3 regions of the Sanguibacter sp. Leaf3 genome follow, and region 3 is predicted to be linked to each of the others. Evidence: riboswitches for the same ligand, from Rfam matches in the RefSeq annotation. Region 3 holds a riboswitch; each other region holds the start of a gene.
What was found. A riboswitch is a leader RNA that binds a small molecule or an ion and turns the genes downstream of it on or off. The one in region 3 is predicted to bind S-adenosylmethionine.

Region 1 (7,281 bases), 100 kb from region 3:
CTCGCGGCGATCCCGGGCCGCACGAACGTGACGGCCTGAGGAGAGACCGAGCCCACCGGCACGGTCAGCACTGCCTGCCCGACCGCTCTGCCCGCCTGACCGCTCTGCCCGCCTGACCGCTCTGCCCGCCTGACGACAGCCGGCACGACCGGCCCTGCCCCCTGACCGACCAGCACCGAGAGGATCCCCACCATGACTCGCACGACGCCCCACCAGGACACCCCTGCCGACACCTCACCCGCGCCCTCGTCCAGAGATGACGAGGCACTTGCCGCCGCGCGCGGGCTCGCGCCGCTCGTCAGCCCGCAGGACGCTGCCAGCCACCTCGCCTCAGGTGGCCTGCTGCTCGACGTGCGCAGCGCCGCAGGTCGAGCGACCACAGGGGCGATCGAGGGCGCCCGCATCACCGATCGCGCGGACCTCGGACCGGAGCTCGACCCGACCGCCACAGCGTCGGCCCTCGCCGCCGCAGGCCACGGCGCCGCTCTGCCGGTGTCCCTCGACACCCCGATCGTCGTGGTCTGCGGCTCGGAGCGAGGGTCTGGTCCTGTCGCGGCGGAGCTCATCGCCCGTGGCTACACCGACGTGCGCCAGGTCGAGGGCGGAGCACCAGGCTGGGCTGCGGCGGGGCTGCCGCTCACGTCGTGAGGGCGGAGGGCGGAGCGCGGAGGAGCCGGAGGACGGGCTCGCTGTGCTCTCGCCGTCGCTCTTGCCGGTGGTCTGGTCTGTGCGCAGCCGACGGTCCACCGGCAGGGGTCCTGAAGGTGCGCTGATCGCCCTCGAGAGCAGCCTCGCTGCTGAGTCCGCGCCAGTCGTCGAGGACCGTGCGCCGGGTGGAACCTCACTCGTCAGGCGTCCTGCCCGAGAGGATGAGGATGCGCTCGATGGTGCTCCGGTCAGGTGTCACAGCGTGCCGGACCTGCCCGAAGGCCTTCCCGGTGCCGCGTGCCGACCCGGGGAGCAGCTCGAGGCGGCGCAGGACGAGCGCAGCCACTGTCGGGTCGACCTCCCACTCGAACCCGAGAGTCCGCGCCAGGTCCCAGGTGTGGATCACCGTGTCGCACAGCTGCATGCCGTAGAGGTCGTCGATGCTGCGAGCCCCCGGTACTCCCGGGACCTCCCGCACCTGGGACTCGTCGTCGGTGGAGGCAAAGGCATCCTCCATGTCTCTGGCGGTGCGCCTGTACGCGTGATCGAAGCCGTGGTGGGCCATGTCGCCGGCGGGAGGCACCGACGCGAAGTCGGGCGAGGCGTCCGGGGCCCTAGGTGCTCCCGTGAGGGCCTGGGCGAAGGCGAGGTTCTCGTCGAGCAGGTGGTGGTAGAGATTCTTGACGTCCCACTCCTCGCACGGCGTCGGGGACGTCAGGTCGCCGGAGGTGACCTCCGACAGATATGACGCGAGCTGCTCGGTGGCTGTGTGCAGAGCGGAGATGTCCACTGTCCAACCTCTCCGACGTCGATCCGTGGTCGGCTGTTTGGCCTCCGGGGGTTCTCGCCAAGTTATCGCACCTATGGTGCAATAGTCCAGATCGTGGTTGTCGGCACGTCACGGCACGTCACGGCATGGCGAGGCGACGCCGAGCGAGAGCGCTGAGCGTCGCCGCCGGTGAGTGTGGGAGAGGTCTCGTGGCGTAACCGTCGACGTCTGACGGACGGCTGCGCCCTCGCGCACCGGTCGGCGCACGAGGGCACGGTGGCCGCGCGGTGGGTAGGCGGTGGCGCGGCCTCAGGGGCGGAGCTCGGCTCAGATCGCCGTCTGGTCCCCGATGCGGTGGTACGTCCTGTCGTGGAACACCAGCGGGGTGGCGTCGGTGCGGGTCTGGGACTCGATGGCCCGGACGGAGACGAGGAAGCTCTCGCCGACGGGCGTGCGCTCGAGGATCCTGCCGCGCAGCCAGGTGACGGCCCCGTCGATCACGGCCTCGCCGCTCGGGAGCTCGGTCCAGCCGCCTGCGGCGAAGCGGTCGATGCCGCTCGTCGCGAAGCGTGCCGACACGTCGTCCTGGTCCTGGGAGAGGAAGCTGACGGCCAGGGTGTCGGCCTCGGCGAGCGCGGCCCACGACGACGACGTCCCGGCGATCGAGAAGGCGAGCAGCGGCGGTGCCGCGGACACCGAGATGACCGAGGTCGCTGTGAAGCCCACGTGGCCGTGGGGTCCACGCAGGGTCACGACGGCGACGCCAGCTGGATGCTGGCGGAACACGGTCTTGAACTCGTCGGGGGACAGGTGGGTGTCGAGGTCGGCGAGACGCTCGTCCTGGATGGTCATGTGCAGTCCTTCGGTGGTCTGTCGTCGGCTTGCCGGTCCCGGGGGACCAGCCAGGTCATCTCCCGGAGCACCCCGCCATGACGATGGGGTTGCTGTCCGACCAGCCGGGGCTTCGCGTCGGTTCTCGTGACCTTGAGTGACCGGTATAGCAACGGCTCGCGTCCTGTCATCGGCTTTCCCAGAACGTCTCACCATCTGGTCAGGGGGTGGTGCTCGGGGTGGACGCCGGGGTGCTGCCCGGTCGCTCGGGCTGCGCCTCGGCCGGAGCTCCACCTGGTACCTCGCCAGGAGCAGTCTCGAGCGTCCCCTCCGGTGCCCCTCCGACCTCGGCGACGCTCACCGTCCACGTGCGGCTCGGACCGAAGCCGGTGACGGCTGTGCCACCCTCACCCACGTCGACGTACCGCAGGCTCAGCGTGTGCGACCCCGCAGACGGGCCGCGCCAGACGAGGTCCTCCCCGCCCGCCACCCTGTGGAGCTCGCCCGTCGGCGTCCCGTCGACGCTCAGCTGCACGAGCTCTCCGGCGGTCCCCTCGACCCGCAGGGGGACGTCGCCCCCGTCGGGGGCCTCGATCACCTCGCCGTCGGTCGGCGCTGCCAGGACGGGACGGTCGAAGGTCCACGAGAGCGCCGTGGACGCCTCGGACTCGGAGCCTGTCGTCTCGTCGCGGGCGTGCGCGGCGACGGTCAGGGCGTCCGTCGAGGTGAGGCACGCTGCTGGGGCTCCGGTCAGCTCCCCGCACACCTGCGCAGACCAGGCGCCCGAGGTGTCTGCGACGGCTGTCGCCAACGAGTCACCCGAGGTGGTCGTCACGACGACCGTGGCACCCGGCTCGGCCGCCCCTGAGACCGTGGGGAAGGTGATCAGCACAGTGCCTGCCGCCGGTCCGGTGAGTGTCGGCACCCTGGGCCCGGCGGGCTCAGAGGGACCTGAGGGCGGTGTACCCGGCGCGACGACGTCGGGCACCGGTGCCAGGGGCGGAAGCGTAGGCAGGGGAGGCAAGGTCGCGACGGGCTCGGGTGCCGGGTCGGGCTGAGCCGGCTCGGGCAGGTCGTCCCACTCGATCACCGGTGGCTCTGCGGACGGGGGCAGGTCGACCGTCGGTGCGTCCTCAGGGTCGCCCACAGGCGCGTCACCGTCGGGTGCGTCGACCGGCGCCGTCGTCGACGCGACGCCCGGGAGCGCGGACGTCGGTGCGGCAGTCACGACCCCTGCAGGGCTCCCGGCCGTGGGTGGAGGTGAACCCGCCCCGATCGCGATCCCCGTCGAGACCACGGCGAGCCCGGCGACCGCTGCGACGACGAGGCCGACAGGACGGGCGACGACGCTCGTCCTCGGTGCACCGGCACCCCAGCGCCCGCCTCGTCCGGTGCGCGGGCTCGCGTCGTCGACCGGCGTGCCGTGGCGCGGTCCCTGCGCGGATCTCTCCGCCGGTCCCTGCGCCGGCTCGGGCGTCGGTCTCTGTGCCGCTGTGTGCGTCGAGCTGTCCGTCGATCTGTGCGTCGAACCCTGAGGGTCGGTGCTCACGTCGTCTCTTCTCTGCGTCTGATGCCGCATCCTGCCTACCACAGAGCGGGTGAGAGGCACAGGCCCTCGCCTGTGAACAAGGCGTGGAGGAGCCCTCCTGCTGTGCTGAGTCCCACACTCTGGACGCCCTCGCGGCGCGGTCCGGAGCGGCAGAATGGTGGGATGACGACGAGCACCAGCCCCGCGCCGGGCGACGCGGGCAGCACCGCGACGCCGAGCCCCCGCGATCTCTGGGTCGCGTGGCGCGCCGAGCGCGACGCCGGCCTGGCCGAGCACCACGGCTGGCTGACGCTCACCGCACTCCACCAGCTCACCGACGTCCCGACGGCCTACGCCCAGCTCCCGGGGCGCTGGTGGGCGGACCGCCACGGCATCCACGTCGAGGTCACGGCCGCCGACGGTCTGCGCGCGGGCGACACGAGCGCCGGGCGCGCAGTCGAGGACGAGCCCTTCGAGGGTGTCCACTCCGTCGACGTGTCCACGGCCGGCTCGACCATCGCCGCGATCGTCCCCGGCGACGTCGCCGTCGAGGCGGGCATCCGCAGCGGTCGACCGATCCTGCGGGTCCGCGACCCCCGTGCGCCCATGGCCACAGGCTTCACAGGCGTGCCGACCTTCGACTACGACCCGTCCTGGGTGCTCGAGGCCCCGGTCCGCTGGTACGCGCAGCCCGAGCCCGCCGTCGTCGGCGCAGCCCAGCCCGGCTTCAGCCACGAGGTCACCGTCACCGGCGAGGTCGACCTCGCCCGCGACGGCCAGAGCGTCACCCTGCGCCTCGTCGGAGACGCACCCGGCAGCGCCTCGCTGCTGTTCACCGACACGTCGGAGGAGACCCCCGCCTGGCGCTCGCTGACCGTCGACACCGCAGGCGAGACCGAGGGCACCGTCGTGCTCGACCTCAACCGTGCCTACGACATGCCGTGCGCCTTCAGCGACTTCGGCACCTGCCCGCAGCCCGTCGAGGGCAACGACGTGCCCTTCGCCGTCACCGCAGGGGAGTGTCGCGTCCGATGAGCACCGACAGCGTGATCGCCGGCGGCCGCCTGGACGGCCCGCACCACGGGTTCGAGGTCCGCTCGGTCCACATGAGCGACGCCCTGGTCCAGCCCCTCCTCGACGACCTCGAGCGCACCTACCTGCGCCTCTACGCGTCGCTCCTCGGCGAAGAGGTCCTGCGCGAGGAGATGGCCCACTACAGCCCCGAAGAGTTCGTGGCCCCCGACGGCGACTTCGTCCTGGTCCTCGACGACGGTGTCCCCGTCGCGGGCGGCGCGTTCCGCCTCTCGGTCGAGCCCGAGCTCGGTGACCCGAGGTTCTCCCTGTACCCGGAGGCCGAGCGCGGCACCGACGGGCGCACGGTCGCACCGACGGCCGAGCTCAAGCGAATCTGGACCCACGACCAGCACCGTCGCCGCGGCCTGGCCCGCATCGTGCTCACCGAGCTCGAGGACCGTGCCGCCGCTGCGGGGTACAGCCGCATCTACCTCACGACAGGGTCACGCCAGCCCGAGGCCGTCGGGCTCTACCTGCGGACCGGGTACACCGCGCTCTTCGACACCCACGTGGTGCGCACAGACGCAGACGGCCCGCTCGCCTTCGAGAAGTGGATGCTCCCACCGGTCTGACCGGGCTTGGCGCAGGTCGTCGACCGAGACGCTCGCGGACGAGGCGCCTGCCGACCGGCTCAGGCCCCCCCACGGACTGCCCGCCTGCTCCGGGGTCCGTCGGTCTGCCCGCGGAGCACCGGTCCCCACACGGGCGCGCTCGTGCGGTGGATCTCAGCCGACGGTCTTGCGGAGGATCTCCATGCGCAGGTCGTCGCGCTGGGGCAGCCCGAAGCGCTCGTCGCCGTAGGGGAAGGCCTTGTGCTCGCCGGTGCGGGTGTACCCGCGGCGCTCGTAGAAGGCGAGCAGCTCGGTACGCGCGTCGAGCACAGTCATCTCGACCGTGGTGACGCCCCACTCGGCGGCCATGAACCTCTCCGCCTCCGCGATGATCTCCTTGCCGAGGCCCTGACCCTGGCCGCTCGGGCGCACGCAGAACATGCCGAGATACCCGGTCGTCGGACCTGTGCGGCGCACGTGCACGCATCCGTCGACAGCGTGGTCCGAGCCGTCGAGGTGAGCGGCCAGCACGACGCTGTCGGGGGCGCGCAGGTCGGCGAGCAGCAGCACGGCGTCGATCCGCTGCCCCTCGAGCAGGTCCGCCTCGGTGGTCCAGCCCTGGCGGCTCGAGTCCCCCCGATAGGCGGAGGTGACGAGGTCGACGAGGTCTGCGACGTCGTCTTCGGTCGCGCGGCGGAAGGTCAGCGTGGGCACCCGACCGACCTTACCCGCGAGGTCGGGCCGTAGGCAGACGCATGGGAAGACGCGTGGGCCGGCGCGTGGGCAGGGCCGTCCGCACGTGCTCGAGCGGGCCTCTCCGAGGTGTCTGTCCACCGGCCGAAAGGCCCCCCTGAGCACTCCCGCGCCGGGGGTACTCTGGCGACGCCAACTGGCACCCGCGTCCCAGATCCGCCGTCCGCGGCGCTCGACGAAGGAGAACCACCTGATGGAAGGCCAGCTCGCGCCCGTGTTCGACGAGGTCCTGCGACGCAACCCCGGCGAGGTCGAGTTCCACCAGGCGGTCCGTGAGGTCTTCGACTCTCTCGCCCCGGTCCTCGCGAAGAACCCGCAGTACGCCGACGCCGCCGTGCTCGAGCGGATCTGCGAGCCCGAGCGCCAGATCATCTTCCGGGTGCCGTGGGTCGACGACTCGAACCGCGTGCAGATCAACCGCGGCTTCCGCGTCGAGTTCAACTCGGCCCTCGGCCCGTTCAAGGGCGGTCTGCGCTTCCACCCGTCGGTCTACCTGGGCATCGTGAAGTTCCTGGGCTTCGAGCAGGTGTTCAAGAACTCCCTCACCGGCATGCCGATCGGCGGCGGCAAGGGCGGCTCCGACTTCGACCCGCGCGGGCGTTCCGACGGCGAGGTCATGCGGTTCTGCCAGTCCTTCATGACCGAGCTGTACAGGCACATCGGGGAGTACACCGACGTGCCGGCCGGTGACATCGGTGTCGGCGGTCGCGAGATCGGCTACCTCTTCGGCCAGTACAAGCGGATCACCAACCGCTACGAGTCCGGTGTCCTCACCGGCAAGGGCATCAGCTGGGGCGGGTCGCTCGTGCGCACCGAGGCCACGGGCTACGGCACCGTGATGTTCGCCCGCGAGATGCTCAAGACCAGGGGCCTCGAGCTCGAGGGCCAGCGTGTCGTCGTCTCCGGCTCGGGCAACGTCGCGATCTACGCGATCCAGAAGGCCCAGCAGCTCGGGGCGAAGGTCGTCGCCTTCTCGGACTCGACCGGCTACGTGCTCGACGAGGCCGGGGTCGACCTCGACCTGCTCCGCCAGATCAAGGAGGTCGAGCGCGGACGCGTCGACCTCTACGTCGAGCGCCGCGGCTCCGCGAAGCTCGTGACCGGCGGCAGCATCTGGGACGTCCCGG
Region 2 (7,281 bases), on a different contig from region 3:
CCGACGGTCTCGTCTTCTACCGCTCAGAGCAGGTCGACTGGACCTGACGCCTGGCCCGGCTCGCGCCGTCCGCCGTGCAGCACGGCCACCACGGTGAGTGCCCCGTCGAGGACGACGGCGTCGGCGCGAGCCCCGGGCTCCAGATGACCGACGTCGGTCCGGCCCAGGACCCGGGCCGGCGTCGTCGTCAGCGCCGCGAGCGCGTCCTCGAGCGGGACACCTGCGGCGACCGCACCGCGGAGCGCGACGTCGAGGGTGAGGGTGCTGCCGGCGATCGACCCGCCCTCGCGCAGGCGCGCCACCCCGTCGACCACGTCGACGACGAGCGACCCCAGCAGGTACTCGCCGTCGGCCACCCCTGTCGCCGACATCGCGTCGGTGACCAGGACGGTCCGGCCCACCCCTGCTGAGCGTGCCGCGTGCTGGACCGTGAGCGGGTGCAGGTGCACACCGTCGGCGATGAGCTCGACCGCCACGCGCGGGTCTTCGAGCAGCGCGAGGACAGGCCCGGGCACCCTGTGGTGCACGGGCAGCATCGCGTTGAACAGGTGCGTCGCGAGCGTGACCCCGGCGTCGACGGCAGCCGTCGCCGTCGCGGCGTCGGCGTCGGTGTGACCGATGGCCGCCACGGCCCCGGCCTCGACGATCCTGCGGACGGCGTCGAGACCGCCCGGCAGCTCGGGCGCGATCGTCACGACCTTGACGACCCCGGGCCGGGCGCCGAGCAGAGAGTCGACGTCCGCGAGCGCGGGCTCACGCAGGAGGGTCGGCTCGTGGGCGCCCTTGTGCAGGGGGCTCAGCCACGGGCCCTCGAGGTGGACCCCGGCGATCTCGCCGCTCTCGACGAGGGGGGCCAGTCCGACGATCGCGTCGCGGAGGGCCGGCAGGGGCGCTGTGACCAGGCTCGCGACGATCGTCGTGGTGCCGTGGGCCCTGTGCGTCGCGGCGACCTTCCGGGCGCTCGCAAGGAGGTCCGGTCCGTCGCCGAAGGACGCACCTCCGCCCCCGTGGCAGTGGACGTCGACGAAGCCGGGGACGAGCGTCGCCTCGCCGAAGTCGACGTGCTCGGCCGAGGCCCACGCGGCGTCCGGCTCACCCTCGCCGACGGCGACCACGAGGCCCTGGTCGACGACCATCCAGCCGGGGCTCAGGGTCCTGCGCCCCGTGCGCAGGGAAGCGGCCGAGTACACGGTCGGGGACAGTGCACCGGGGACGGCTGGGGCGGGGGCGCTCGACATGCCCTCACCCTAGCGACACCGCACGTCCTCGCTTCCAGGACCGGCTGCCCGTCGAGGGCCCCCGACCCGTTCTCCTGGGCCGCTGAGAGCCGCTGAGGTGTGGGATACCCTCGGTCCAGAGACTGTGTCGGCGGAGGGGGGGACAACCGTGTCACCGGGACACGATGCACTGCCCTCGCCCGACGGCGTCCCACCGCCGACCGGTGCGCTCCCGACTCTCGACGGTCCCCCCGGGTCGGTCTTCTCGGGGTCCGGGGTCGAGACCCTCACGGCGACCCAGACCATCTTCGACCTGCTCTCCGAGCTCATCGCGACCTCGACCACCAGCCTGTGGGGCGCGCACCCCGGGGCCGGCTTCGGCGCAGACCACATCGACACGTGGTGGGGGCCGGTGTCCGAGATGGCCGGCCGCGACGTCGAGGTCCGCACGATGCTCCAGCACAGCACCCGCACCCAGACCGCCACGCAGAGCTATGCCGCGCTCGCCCTCCCCGCCGGGGTGCTGATCCGCACGGTCCCGATGATCCCCGCGCGCACCCTGATCTTCGACGGCGTCGTCGCGATGGCGACACGCTTCGTCGAGGGCCGCTCGGCCGGTGCCCTCGTGATCCACGAACCGGGTCTCGTCGCGTACCTGGAGCGCGGGTACGACGCCGAGTGGGCGCTCGCTCAGGACTTCCCGGCGCTCGTCGACGCCGAGGGGCGTCCTGTCGAGATCGACCAGACCGCACGGACCGTGCTCGCGCTGCTCGCCGACGGCCACAAGGACGAGGTCGTCGCCCGCCGGCTCGGGTGCTCGGTCCGCACGGCGCGCCGGCACATCTCCTCGCTCATGGAGCTGCTCGAGTCGGGCAGCCGGTTCCAGGCCGGGGCACGAGCCGCCCAGGCCGGCCTGCTCGACCGAGACGCCCCGTTCGACTGACACGCTCAGGCGGCTGGCACGCTCAGCCCGGCTGGCACGCTCAGCCCGGCCGGCACGCTCAGCCCGACCGCCCGCTCCGCTCCTCAGGCACGCGGATCGGGCGTCGTCGAGGCCTCCCGTCAGCAGCGTCCACACGTCTCACCCGGCGCAGGACGGTCCCGCTGCCTAGAGTCGTCCGCGTGACCCCAGCCGACGCGCCCCCGCGGACCTCCCCCGCCGTCATCGCGGGGGACGTGGTCCGTGCGCTCGTCGCCGTGAGCATCGTCGTCGGCACTGTCCTCTACGGCCCTGTCGGCGCGGCGCTGCTGTCCCTCGTCCTGCTGGGCTCGGTCGTCCCGCGCGCCCTCGGCCTGCACGGCTACGGCGACCCGGCTCTCGGCCTGGTGCTCTCGGCTGCTGCATGGTCCGGGCTCCTCGACCTCTACGAGGCGGTGCCGTGGCTCGACCTCGTGATGCACCTGGTCGCCACAGCGGCCCTCGCGGCGCTCGTCTGGCTCGTCCTTCGCCGCACAGGCGCTGTCTCCGGTCCCGGCGAGGAGTCGCTGCGCCGCCCGAGGCTCGGCGTCGTCGTCTCGGTGACGGGGCTCGGCTCCCTGCTGGCGCTGCTGTGGGAGATCGGCGAGTGGGCCGGCGCGACCTACGTCGACGGCTCGATCAACGTCGGCTACACGGACACTGTCTCCGACCTCGCCGTCGGCACCCTCGGGGCCCTCGTCGCAGGCCTCGTCCTCGCGAGGCGCTCGTGACCCGCCGGCCCGGTGCTGCGGACATCACCGTCGTGGTCCCCGCGCGGGACGACGCGGCGCACCTCGCGCGGTGCCTCGACGCGCTCGCACGCCAGTCGCACCCGCCCTTCGAGGTGGTCGTCGTCGACAACGCCTCGACCGACACGACTGCCGAGGTCGCGCGGGCGGCCGGTGCTCGGGTCGTCCACGAGGACCGCGTCGGCATCCCGGCTGCGGCGTCCCGGGGCTACGACGCCGTCGAGGGCGGGATCATCGCGCGGTGCGACGCGGACAGCCTGCCCCCGGGCGACTGGCTCGCGCGGATCGCGTCGGTCTTCGACGCCGACCCGACGCTCAGCGCGGTGACGGGCGCCGGGACCTTCTACGACCTCCCGCCCGTGCGCGGCCACCTCGCGCGCGTCTTCTACATGCGCGGGTACTTCTGGGGGATGCGCGCGGCCGTCGCGAACGTGCCGCTGTGGGGCTCGAACATGGCGCTGCGCGTCTCGGCGTGGCACGGCGTGAGGCACCTGGTGCACAGGGACGACCCGCAGGTGCACGACGACACCGACCTGAGCTTCCAGCTCGGCAGCTCGGCGCGCGTCAGGTACGACCGCGCGCTGACCGTCGGGGTCTCCGGCAGGACCTTCCAGTCACCGGCGAGCCTGGCCCGCAGGTTCCGCTGGGCCCGACGCACCCTCGAGGTGAACTGGGCCGTCAGCCCGCCGTGGGAGCGCTGGACGCACAGGATGCTCGATCCCGCTCCCGACCGGGGATAGTGCCGGCGGGCGAGCGGTGCGAAGATTCCGGCATGGGAATCCAGAGCACTCTCGCCGAGGGCGAGCACGTCGTCCTCAACCTCCGCACCCACGTCAAGGCGCTGTTCGGGGCGATCGCGCTCTTCGTCGTGCTCCTCGCGGCCGCGGTCGCCCTCGTCGTGCTGCTCCCGGAGAGCTCCGCGCGCGGCTGGATCCTGCTCGCGGGTGGTGTCGTGCTGCTCGTGGTGCTCGTCGGCTGGGTGCTGCTGCCCTTCCTGCGGTGGGTGACCTCGCGCTACACGGTGACCAACCGTCGGCTCATCACCCGCAGCGGCATCCTCACGCGCACGGGTCGGGACATCCCGCTCTACCGCATCAACGACGTGTCCTACGAGAAGAGCCTCACCGACCGCCTGCTCGGCTGCGGCACCCTCGTCATCTCGGACGCGACGGACAAGGCGGGGGTCACGCTGCACGACGTCCCGCGGGTCGAGCAGGTCCAGGTGGTCCTCCACGACCTGCTCTTCTCGGCCGACGACGGCTCGGACGACGGCGAGTTCCCGCCCCGCGAGCCGCGTCGCCGTCTTCGCTGACGAGACGCCCGTCTCACTCCTCGGGCAGAGCCTGGACCGCCTGGTGGATGCCGTCTAGATTCAGGGACACCATCCAGAGCGGTTGAGAGTCCTGGCTCGACGACACCGCAGCAACCCCCCACTATGGAAGCCTCCTGATGGGTGCGGGTGCTAACGCCAGGTCCGATGGAGTGAACTCATGACGGCTTCCGACGTCCCACCGACCCCCGCCGGGGGCAGCTCCGCGACCGCCCCGCCGGGGCGGCCCGCAGCGCGCCCGTCCCGGCAGCGCCCGACGATCTCCTTCGAGCTCATGCCGCCCCGCAACCCTGCCGCGGCGCCGAAGTTCTGGAGCACGGTCGACCACCTGATCGCCGCCAGGCCCGACTTCGTGTCGGTCACCTACGGCGCAGCAGGTGGGGACCGGACCACCGCGCAGACCGTCGTGAGGCGCATCCTCGAGCACGCCCCGGTGCTGCCGATCGCGCACCTCACCTGCGTCGGCGCCTCCCGCGACAACGTCGCCGAGGTGATCGACGAGTTCCTCGCCGAGGGTGTCCGCAGCTTCCTCGCGCTCCGCGGCGACCCCCCGCGCGACCAGCCCGACTGGGAGCCGCACCCCGAGGGCATCAACTCGAGCGACGAGCTCGTCGCACTGCTGCGCGAGGTCGAGGCCCAGCGCTGCGCGGACGACCCCTCCTCCGCCCTGCGCTCGGCCGCCCGTCCGCTGACCATCGCCGTCGCGACCTTCCTCGACGGCAACGCGGCAGCCGGCACCACGCGGTCGCAGGAGGTGCAGCGGCTGCTCGAGAAGCAGCAGGCCGGCGCCGACTTCGCGATCACCCAGCTGTTCTACGAGGCCGACAGCTATGTCGGCTTCGTGGACGAGGCCCGGCGCGCGGGAGTCACCCTCCCGATCCTCGCCGGCCTGCTCCCCATGACCGACCCAGCGCGCCTCGCTCGGGTCGAGACCCTCACGGGCGTCCCCGCCCCGAGGGCCCTCGTCCGCGACCTCGAGTCCCTCGCCGACCCCGCCGCGCGGCACGCCCGCGGCATCCGGGCGTCGGTCGAGCTGGCCGAGGCCGTCCTCGCAGCCGGAGCCCCGGGCCTGCACGTCTACACCTTCAACAAGCACGAAGCCGCACTAGACCTGCTCGAGGGCGTACACCTCGGCGGCGGACCAGCGCACCCGGCACCTGCCGACGCTGGTCCCGACCTGGCCAGCGGGCCGTGGGTCGGCGCATCCCAACCAACCGCAGCACTGATCTAGAGGGATGACCCATGACGACACGTACTGAGCTCAGCTCTATCCAGCAGAACCCGACCTTTGTCACATTCCCGGCGGCGACCATCCTCGGCTACCCCCGCATCGGACCGCGCCGCGAGCTCAAGAAGGCCGTCGAGTCCTTCTGGGCCGGCCGCATCGACGCCGACCAGCTCGAGGAGACCGCAGCCTCCCTGCGCAAGGCGACCCGCGACCGTCTCGTGGCGCTCGGCCTCTCCGCGACCGACGGCGCCGTGCCCGAGACCTTCTCCTACTACGACCAGGTGCTCGACACCGCTGTGACCGTCGGGGCCGTCCCGCCCCGTTTCGCGACGGCCGACGGCGACCTCGACCTCGCCGGGTACTTCCGCGCGGCACGCGGCGAGGGCGACGACGCCCCGCTCGAGATGACCAAGTGGTTCGACACCAACTACCACTACCTCGTCCCAGAGATCGGGCCGTCGACGGCCTTCCGCCTCGCCTCCGACCGCGTGGTCCGACAGCTCACCGAGGCGCTGGCCGACGGCGTGACGACCCGGCCCGTCCTCGTGGGACCGGTGACCTTCCTGCTGCTGAGCAAGGCCGCCGACGACGCCCCCGCGGGCTTCGAGCCGCTCTCGCGCCTCGCAGACCTGCTCCCCGTCTACGTCGAGCTGCTCCGCGCTCTCGCCGCCGCCGGAGCCACGTGGGTCCAGCTCGACGAGCCGGGCCTCGTGACCGACACGATCGACGTGCCGCTCGGCGACGTCCTGACCGCGGTCACCAAGGCGTACACGGTGCTCTCGACCGACCTCGCCCGCCCCGAGCGCCCGGCGATCCTGCTCGCCGCCCCCTTCGGCGACCTCCAGGAGGCGCTGCCCGTCGTCGCCGGGACCGACGTCGAGGCCCTCGCGATCGACCTCGTCAAGGGCTCCGCACCCACCTCGCCCGTCCGCGGCCTCGAGACCAAGACCCTCGTCGCCGGGGTCGTCGACGGCCACAACATCTGGCGCGCCGACCTCTCCGCGAGGCTCGAGGTGCTCGAGGCCCTCGAGGGCCTCGGCGCCGGGGCAGTCGCCGTCGGCACGTCGACGTCGCTCCAGCACGTCCCGCACGACGTGGCCGACGAGCCCACGCTCGACCCGACCCTCGCGACGTGGCTCGCCTTCGCCGACCAGAAGGTCACCGAGGTCGTCACCCTGGCAGAGGGCCTGCGCGAGGGCCGCGAGGCCGTGCACACCGAGCTGCTCGCCGCGAGCGAGGCCGCGGCCTCGCGGGCCACAGCCGCCGGCGTTGCCGTGGCCGCGGTCCGCGAGCGCACAGCCGCGCTGACCGAGGGCGACTTCCACCGCGGTCCGGCCCAGGAGCGTCGCGACGCCCAGCAGGAGCGCCTGAACCTGCCGCTGCTGCCGTCGACCACGATCGGCTCGTTCCCGCAGACCGTCGAGATCCGCAAGGCCCGTGCCGCGCACGCCAAGGGTGAGCTGTCCCTCGAGGCCTACGAAGACGCGATGCGCGCCGAGATCCAGCAGGTCGTCGAGCTGCAGGAGCGCATCGGCATCGACGTGCTGGTGCACGGCGAGGCCGAGCGCAACGACATGGTGCAGTACTTCGCCGAGCTGCTCGACGGCTTCGCCGTGACGCAGAACGGGTGGGTGCAGTCCTACGGCTCCCGCTGCACACGCCCGTCGATCCTCTGGGGAGACGTGTCGCGCCCGGCGCCGATGACGGTCCGCTGGACCGAGTACACGCAGTCGCTGACGTCAAAGCCCGTCAAGGGCATGCTCACCGGGCCGGTGACGATCATGGCCTGGTCCTTCGTC
Region 3 (7,281 bases):
GAAATCCTCGGCCGACACGAAGTCGTGGGTGTGCAGCTGCCTGCCGAGGAAGGTCTCGCGCCCCGGGTAGGCGGGCCAGTGCGGACGGGTCCACGTACCCGTCGCACTGACGACGGTGCGGGTGGTCCACGAACCGGCGTCGGAGGTCACGACGAGAGGTGACGTCCTGTCGACACCACGGTCGTCGACCTGACCGGCCCCACCTTCGACGACCTCACCACCCTCCCCTCTGACGAGCGGCCTGACCTCGCGCACCCGCACAGGGCGGACGACGTCGAGCCCGAAGCGCTCTTCGTACGCCCCGTAGTACCTGGAGACGACGGCGGACGCGGGCTCGGCCGGGTCAGGGTCGCCGAGCGGGAGGCCAGGCAGGTCGTGGATACCGTGCGCAGCACCGAGCGTCAGGGAGTCCCAGCGCTCGCGCCACGCTCCCCCGGGCCCGTCGCCCGAGTCGAGCACGACCATGTCCTCGCCGGGCACCAGCCCGCGCCGTCGCAGGTGGTGGGCGGCCGACAGCCCTGCCTGACCAGCCCCGATCACGACGACGTCGTACACGTGCACTCCTTGGTTGAAGGTTCAAGCACTACGGTAACCGCGTCGGTCCACCGGATGTTCCCGGCCAGCTGGAGAACACACGGCGCCGACAGACAGTCGCCTGCGATCTAGCCATACCTCTGAACGAGTGCGAAGACACTGCAGGCGCCGCCAGCCTCGACGAACAAGGGCGTAGAGGAGCGACCCGCACCGTCACCGAGCCGGGTTGGCGAGCCGGTCCAGACAGCCCTCGTCTCATCTCTCACCCATGACCTTCGTCCCGCTTCGTGACCTCTATCCCGATTACGGTTTTACCGCACCATCCGCCATCTCTCCGTCCAGAGCGCGACGACCGAGGCCAGCCCCACCCCTCGAGCCGCCACCCATGACCCAGAAGAGGAAAGTTGCTACTTACCTTCTTTCGCGACCACCTCTGGGACATCGTTTTCCTCTTAGGATCCACGTCCCTGACGGCCGCATTCGGTGCCCTGGTCGGCAGGCTCCAGAAACCTCCCGCAGACAGGGCGGGTCCCGATGCAGAACTTTGACGGCACGAGCCTGGCTTTTACCATTCTCGGCATCCTCCTCGGCACCCCTATCGCCCTAGCATTCTCGCCGTTGCTCGGGGGGCACGGACACGGTCGAGTCTCCCTCAACAGCGCAGTGGCACACTCCCTCGCGACGACCGATTGGCACGTCGTCGCAAGAATTCGAGCACAGTTCCCTTCAGGCGGCAGCACCAAGACGAGGACGAACGATGAAGAACTCGCGGCAGCCCTCGTCGCCCTCGTCGTCCTCGTGACTATCGTGACCGCGTACGTGAGAAACGCAGTCCTCATCGCGGGGCTGATGGCAGGACTCTCAATCCTGGCCACGGTCGTAGTCACTATCACCTTCACCGTGCTGTGGTGCCGCGGCGCAGTGGACGGCAGAGGCATCGCCGCGCGCCTCGCAGCCGTCTATATTGCAGTGATCGCCGGAGTCCTCTCAGCACTCTGGCTCGTCGAGCCTCCGCTCCACGCGGACGCTCTGGACGCCCTGGACGCCCTGGCGACAGCTCTACGCGATGGTGGCTCCATCTTCGATGCCGATGGCGTGCACGTCGGAGTCATCGTGACCCAGATGTTCGCAGCCCTATTCACGTTCGGCCTGCTCATAGCCTGCATCGCACTTGGCCTAGGCTCGGTCGCCGCGGTGTACGTGCACTCCAGCAGTCGACCGCGCTGGCTCTGGAAGTTTGCTTTCTGGACCAATCGGTGGGCGATGCACGCATTGACGTGGTGGACACTATTCATCCTTGCCTCTTTGTCCTTGATCATGACCAGCGGACTGGGATTCGACTGGTTGACGAGTGCATTCGCCTGGATCAACGAGAGGATCGACGCCCTGCTTCCTGCGACACCGGCTCCGGCTCCGGCTCCGAACTAGGCCAGCGCGGCGCGTCTCGATGGCGCAGCATCACCGAGCGTCCCAGGGCCCCGACTCGCGGACACATCGGCTGTCAGGCGCTCGTGAGAGGCTGGTCGCATGCCTGAACCGGACACCCTCGGCACCGCCGCAGCCTTCAGCCCAGAGGCCTATGTCGAGGTCCTGACCTTCGACGGGACCGACCTGAGCGGCATCGACGCCGTCGACTCCCGCATCATCGAGTGCAGCTTCACCGGGACGGACCTGTCGGGCGCCGAGCTCGCCTCGTCACGCGTGAGCGACTGCTCCTTCGACACGGTCAACGCAGCGACCCTCGACATCTCGAGCGGCGACTGGCAGGACACCCAGGTCCGCGCGAGCCGCCTCGGCGGCGTCCAGGCCTACGGCTCGCAGTGGTCGCGCGTCGCCTTCCACGGCACCAAGATCGACTACCTCAACCTGCGCGAGGCCCGCCTCGCGGACGTCACCTTCACCGACTGCGTGATCGGAGAGCTCGACCTCTCCTCGGCGCGCGGCACCCGGATGAGCTTTGTCGGGACGCGCATCGCCCAGCTCACCCTGAGCCGGGCAACCCTGACCCGGACCGACCTGCGCGGCGCGGAGCTCGGTCAGCTGACAGGCATCGCGGGCCTCAAAGGCACGACGGTCAGCACCGACCAGTTCCTCGACCTCGCCCCGCTGCTCGCGGCACACCTAGGCATCTCGATCCAGTGAGACCGGAACGCCAGGTCGCCCCGACCGCTGGAGCGCGCTCTCGACACTCACTGAGGGCATCAGACGCAGAGCCGAGTCCCGTCTCCGCGAACCACAGCCAGAGCTGTCCAGCCCCTCGGAAGTCTGAGGCTCAGCGCCTGCCACCGAGATGTCGTCGAACGAGCACCCACGCGATCAAGAGGGCCGACGCGACCACCACCGCACCGGAGAGGACCTGGAGGTAGGTCACGACCGGGCTGGCCGAGCCAGCCGCAGCGGCGCCCGGGACGACAAGCAGGATCACGAGCCCAGCGACGAGGCTCTGGCGGCGCCCGGCCACGAGGGCGGCGACCTCGCGCCCTAGCTGACGCACTTGGACCCCTTCCCCACGGCAAGCTCGAGACGGGACGGGCACAGACCGTTGAGCGCGATGTATGTAGCGCCTGCGACGAGGAGTCCCGCAACAGCTGCGCACGCAGGAATTCCGACACCCGGGATCGCGCAAACCAAGATGCCCAGGCTCGTGGCACCCCCGCCGGCGAGCACGGCCTGGTCAGTCCGGTTGAGATAGACGTAGAACGTCCATCCGAGCCCGACCGAGAGCCTAGAGGTCCGCTGCCCTTCGATGAGGGGCGCCTGATCGACGTCGTCCGGGACCGAGACGATGAGGCTCCCGGATCCGAAAGGAACGAGCTGGGCTCCGCCACCTCCCGCCTCCGTCGCCGCGAACTCCGCGACAGGAAGCTCATCGAACACTGGTGACTCGGTTGCCGTCGCAGGCGACACAAGGCCAACTGTCATCAAACCCGCGACGACCAAACCGGCTATGGACTTCTTGATATTACGGATCTTGTGCCTCCAATATACGCAAGTCATCATTGACCTGCTATAAGTGACACTACACCTAAAAAGGACTTTCAAGCGCACGGGCGGCTCCACCGGGTATTAAGCGCACGCGACGAAGCCTGCCGGGTGGACCCGCCGGCACGGCTCCGCCCCGGCCGGGTGGACCAGCCGGGGCGGAGTGCCGGGCGGGCTCCAGGAGCGCCCGCGGCGGCGAGCACGGCACGCAGCCGTGAGATCGTGACGGTCAGGCAGGCAGCGCTCAGGCGTCGACGAGCGATCCTGCGCGCGCAGCCGAGGCCTGCGGCTCCGGGACAGGGCCGCAGCCGGCAGCCCCTGCGATGAACCCAGCCGCAGCCGTGGCGATGAGACCAGACAGACCGGATCCCTCAGGCAGCGGACGCGGGTCGTCGGCGACGGTCCAGCAGGCGTCGACGATCTCGTAACGAGCAGTCGGGCCGTCAGTCACGTAGGTCTCGAGGGCGGCGACCAGACGGTCGACCTCCTCCTGCGTGGTCCCGACGCCCACGCTGGCCCGCACGGCACCCGAGGCGTAGCCGAGCCGGGCGAGGAGCGGGTGGGCGCAGAAGCGACCGTCGCGCACGCCGATCCCGTGCTCGGCCGAGAGGTAGGCAGCCACGAGGCCCGGGTCGTGCCCGACGACCGAGAAGGTCACCACGCCGACAGGGTCGGACGCGTCGGCCCAGGCCCGGACCACCTGGACGCCCGGGATGGACTCGAGGCCGCTCACCAGGCGCTCGCGCAGGTAGGCCTCGTGCGCCTCGAGCGTGCCCGCGGGCAGCGACGCGAGGGTCTCGCAGGCCGCGGCGAGGGCCACGGCGCCGATGACGTTCGGCGAGCCGGCCTCGTGCCGCGCCGGGGCGTTCGTCCACTGCACCTGGTCGAGGTCGACCTGGCGGACAGCCCCACCACCGGCGAGATAGGGCGTCCCGGCGTCGAGCCAGTCGCGACGGCCCACGAGGGCCCCCGACCCGAAGGGCGCGTACGTCTTGTGGCCCGAGTAGGAGATGTAGTCGACCCCGGTCTCGGCGAGCGAGAAGCGGCGGTGCGGCACCAGCTGAGCGCCGTCGATCGCGACGCGAGCCCCGGCCTCGTGGGCGATCGCGACCACGTCGGCGACAGGCAGCAGCTCGCCGGTGACGTTCGACGCCCCGGTGAGCGCGAGCAGCGCGTAGGGCGCCCGGGCGAGCTCGGCCCGGATCGCCTCGAGGGTCTCAGCCACGGTCTCCGCACCGTGCAGCACCGTCGCGCCGCCGGCCGACCGCTGCCACGGGAGGAGGTTGGCGTGGTGCTCGACGTCGAGGACGAGCACCCGGCCAGGCCTGCCGTCAGCGTCGGCCGGGACGCAGCCGGCGAGCAGGTTGAGCGAGTCTGTCGTGTTGCGCGTGACGACCGTGACGTCGTCGGGCCGGGCACCGACGAAGGCGCCGATGGTCTGGCGCGAGGCCTCGTAGAGGGCCGTCGACACCTGCGAGAGGTAGCCCGCGCCGCGGTGCACGGAGGCGTAGAGCGGCAGCACCTGGGTGACGCGGTCGGCGACGGCCTGGAGCGCCGGGGCGCTCGCTGCGCAGTCGAGGTTGGCGTAGGTGACCGTCCGGCCGTCGACGAGCGGGACGAGGGTGTCCGAGCCGACGACGGGCAGGCAGGACTGGGCTTCATGGGTGGCAGACATAGATCCTCCAGGACGTGGTGGGGATCGACGCACCTGGGTTCGACCGATTCCCGCGCTTGCCGGAGACCATCTGGTTCCGGCCAGGTCGTCACCCGGGGCACCCCACCGCGGAGGAGGGTTGCCGGCCAGCAAACCGGGGTTACGCGCTGGCACTCATGACCTGCGTCAAGGATTGGCGAGGTTTCCGGGGGTGTCAATCAGCGAGCGCAGTCTGTCTTGCATGCTGGACGGGCTGTCTCATTCTGGGGGTCGGGGGTGATGCTCAGAGGGACAACCATCCAGAGCGGCTGAGTGACCTGGCACGACGACGCCGCAGCAACCCCTCCGACGAGCTCGACGTCGGGGCGAGGGTGCTACCGCCACGGACCGATGGAGGCATGACATGAGCTACGCAGGCGACCTCACCCCGCAGCAGGCCTGGGACCTGCTCGAGACCACCCCCGACGCCGTCCTCGTCGACGTGCGCACGGTCGGCGAGTGGCAGCAGATCGGCGTCCCCGACCTCTCCCCGCTCGACGGTGACCGCGAGGTCGTCTTCACCGAGTGGGCGACGGCCTTCGGCCCCAACCCGCGCTTCCTCGACCAGCTGGCCGAGGCCGGCCTCACCCCGGGTGACGGCCGCCCGGTGATCTTCCTGTGCCGCTCGGGCAACCGCTCGATCGGTGCGGCGGTCGACGCGACGGCAGCCGGCTTCGGTCCGTCGTACAACGTGCTCGAGGGTTTCGAGGGCGACACGGACCTCTCCGGTGGGCGGACCGTCAACGGCTGGCGCCTGCGCGGCCTGCCGAGCACCACCTACACCGCCGGGGAGTGAGCCTCGATGACGACCACCCCTGAGAGCACGGCCGGCACGTCCGCCGCAACCGTCCCGTCATCCGACCCGGCTCGCCCTCCGCGCACGGTCCGTGCCGCGACCGCCGCTGTCCGCGGCGGCCAGGTCCGCTCCGAGTTCCAGGAGACCTCAGAGCCGATCTACCTCACCCAGGGCTACGTCTACGCGCAGGCCGCCGACGCCGAGGCCGCCTTCAAGGGCGAGACCGACCGCTTCATCTACTCCCGCTACGGCAACCCGACGGTCCACATGTTCGAGGAGCGCCTGCGACTCCTCGACGGCGCCGAGGCCTGCTACGCGACGGCGACAGGCATGTCCGCAGTCTTCACCTCCCTCGCGGCCCTCGTGAAGTCCGGGTCGCGCATCGTCTCGGCCCGAGCGCTCTTCGGGTCGACGGTCGTGATCTTCGACGAGATCTTCGCCGACTGGGGCGTCACGGTGGAGTACGTCGACGGCCACGAGACCGAGCAGTGGGAGGCGGCCCTGGCCACCCCGGCCGACGTCGTCTTCTTCGAGACCCCGTCCAACCCGATGCAGGACATCGTCGACGTCGAGCGGGTCTGCGAGCTCGCGCACGCCGCCGGCGCTGTCGTCGTCCTCGACAACGTCTTCGCGACGCCGATCCTGCAGAAGCCCTTCGAGCTCGGCGCCGACGTCGTGGTGTACTCGGCCACCAAGCACATCGACGGGCAGGGCCGCGTGCTCGGCGGGGCTATCCTCGGGTCGAAGGAGTACATCGAGGGACCTGTCCAGAAGTTCATCAGGAACACCGGACCCTCGCTCAGCCCCTTCAACGCCTGGGTGCTGCTCAAGGGACTCGAGACCTTGCCGATCCGTGTCGCGGCGCAGACCGCCGCAGCGCTGCGGGTCGCCGAGCACCTCGAGACGCTGCCGGGGATCACCCGGGTCCGCTACCCGTTCTTGCCGTCGCACCCGCAGCACGAGCTCGCCCGCAAGCAGCAGACCGGCGGCGGGACCGTCGTCACCTTCGACCTCGCTGTCCCCGAGGGCACCGACCCGGAGTCGGCCAAGAAGCGCACCTTCGCCTTCCTCGACGCCCTCGAGGTCATCGACATCTCGAACAACCTCGGCGACGCGAAGTCGCTCATCACGCACCCCGCGACGACCACGCACCGCAGGATCGGCCCTGAGGGCCGCGCCGCTGTCGGCATCGCCGAGACGACGGTGCGCCTGAGCGTCGGGCTCGAAGACGTGCAGGATCTCATCGAGGACGTGGAGATCGCGCTCCAGGCGTGAG

Region 1: linked by a shared signal. The riboswitch ahead of ASG53_RS01585 (flavin reductase family protein) and the one ahead of ASG53_RS01145 (aminotransferase class V-fold PLP-dependent enzyme) in region 3 are both predicted to bind S-adenosylmethionine.
Region 2: linked by a shared signal. The riboswitch ahead of ASG53_RS14310 (methylenetetrahydrofolate reductase) and the one ahead of ASG53_RS01145 (aminotransferase class V-fold PLP-dependent enzyme) in region 3 are both predicted to bind S-adenosylmethionine.

What each region holds. Positions count from the first base shown of each region.
Region 1 is NZ_LMRH01000001.1:350,592-357,872, forward strand. Features, by position in the region: gene ASG53_RS01570 (dipeptide ABC transporter ATP-binding protein) at 1-39, shown strand, start outside; gene ASG53_RS01575 (rhodanese-like domain-containing protein) at 193-648, shown strand; gene ASG53_RS01580 (TIGR03086 family metal-binding protein) at 842-1,438, opposite strand; gene ASG53_RS01585 (flavin reductase family protein) at 1,745-2,269, opposite strand; SAM riboswitch class IV at 2,290-2,401, opposite strand; gene ASG53_RS01590 (hypothetical protein) at 2,469-3,797, opposite strand; gene ASG53_RS01595 (DUF1684 domain-containing protein) at 3,960-4,811, shown strand; gene ASG53_RS01600 (GNAT family N-acetyltransferase) at 4,808-5,422, shown strand; gene ASG53_RS01605 (GNAT family N-acetyltransferase) at 5,576-6,115, opposite strand; gene gdhA (NADP-specific glutamate dehydrogenase) at 6,348-7,281, shown strand, end outside.
Region 2 is NZ_LMRH01000003.1:197,264-204,544, reverse strand. Features, by position in the region: gene ASG53_RS14340 (family 20 glycosylhydrolase) at 1-47, shown strand, start outside; gene nagA (N-acetylglucosamine-6-phosphate deacetylase) at 24-1,238, opposite strand; gene ASG53_RS14330 (helix-turn-helix transcriptional regulator) at 1,387-2,160, shown strand; gene ASG53_RS14325 (hypothetical protein) at 2,340-2,906, shown strand; gene ASG53_RS14320 (glycosyltransferase family 2 protein) at 2,903-3,664, shown strand; gene ASG53_RS14315 (PH domain-containing protein) at 3,697-4,236, shown strand; SAM riboswitch class I at 4,303-4,408, shown strand; gene ASG53_RS14310 (methylenetetrahydrofolate reductase) at 4,415-5,485, shown strand; gene metE (5-methyltetrahydropteroyltriglutamate--homocysteine S-methyltransferase) at 5,497-7,281, shown strand, end outside.
Region 3 is NZ_LMRH01000001.1:247,760-255,040, reverse strand. Features, by position in the region: gene ASG53_RS01170 (FAD-dependent oxidoreductase) at 1-555, opposite strand, end outside; gene ASG53_RS01165 (hypothetical protein) at 1,069-1,962, shown strand; gene ASG53_RS01160 (pentapeptide repeat-containing protein) at 2,062-2,676, shown strand; gene ASG53_RS01155 (hypothetical protein) at 2,807-3,028, opposite strand; gene ASG53_RS01150 (hypothetical protein) at 3,016-3,411, opposite strand; gene ASG53_RS01145 (aminotransferase class V-fold PLP-dependent enzyme) at 3,761-5,191, opposite strand; SAM riboswitch class IV at 5,239-5,352, opposite strand; SAM riboswitch class I at 5,463-5,567, shown strand; gene ASG53_RS01140 (rhodanese-like domain-containing protein) at 5,574-6,005, shown strand; gene ASG53_RS01135 (O-succinylhomoserine sulfhydrylase) at 6,012-7,280, shown strand.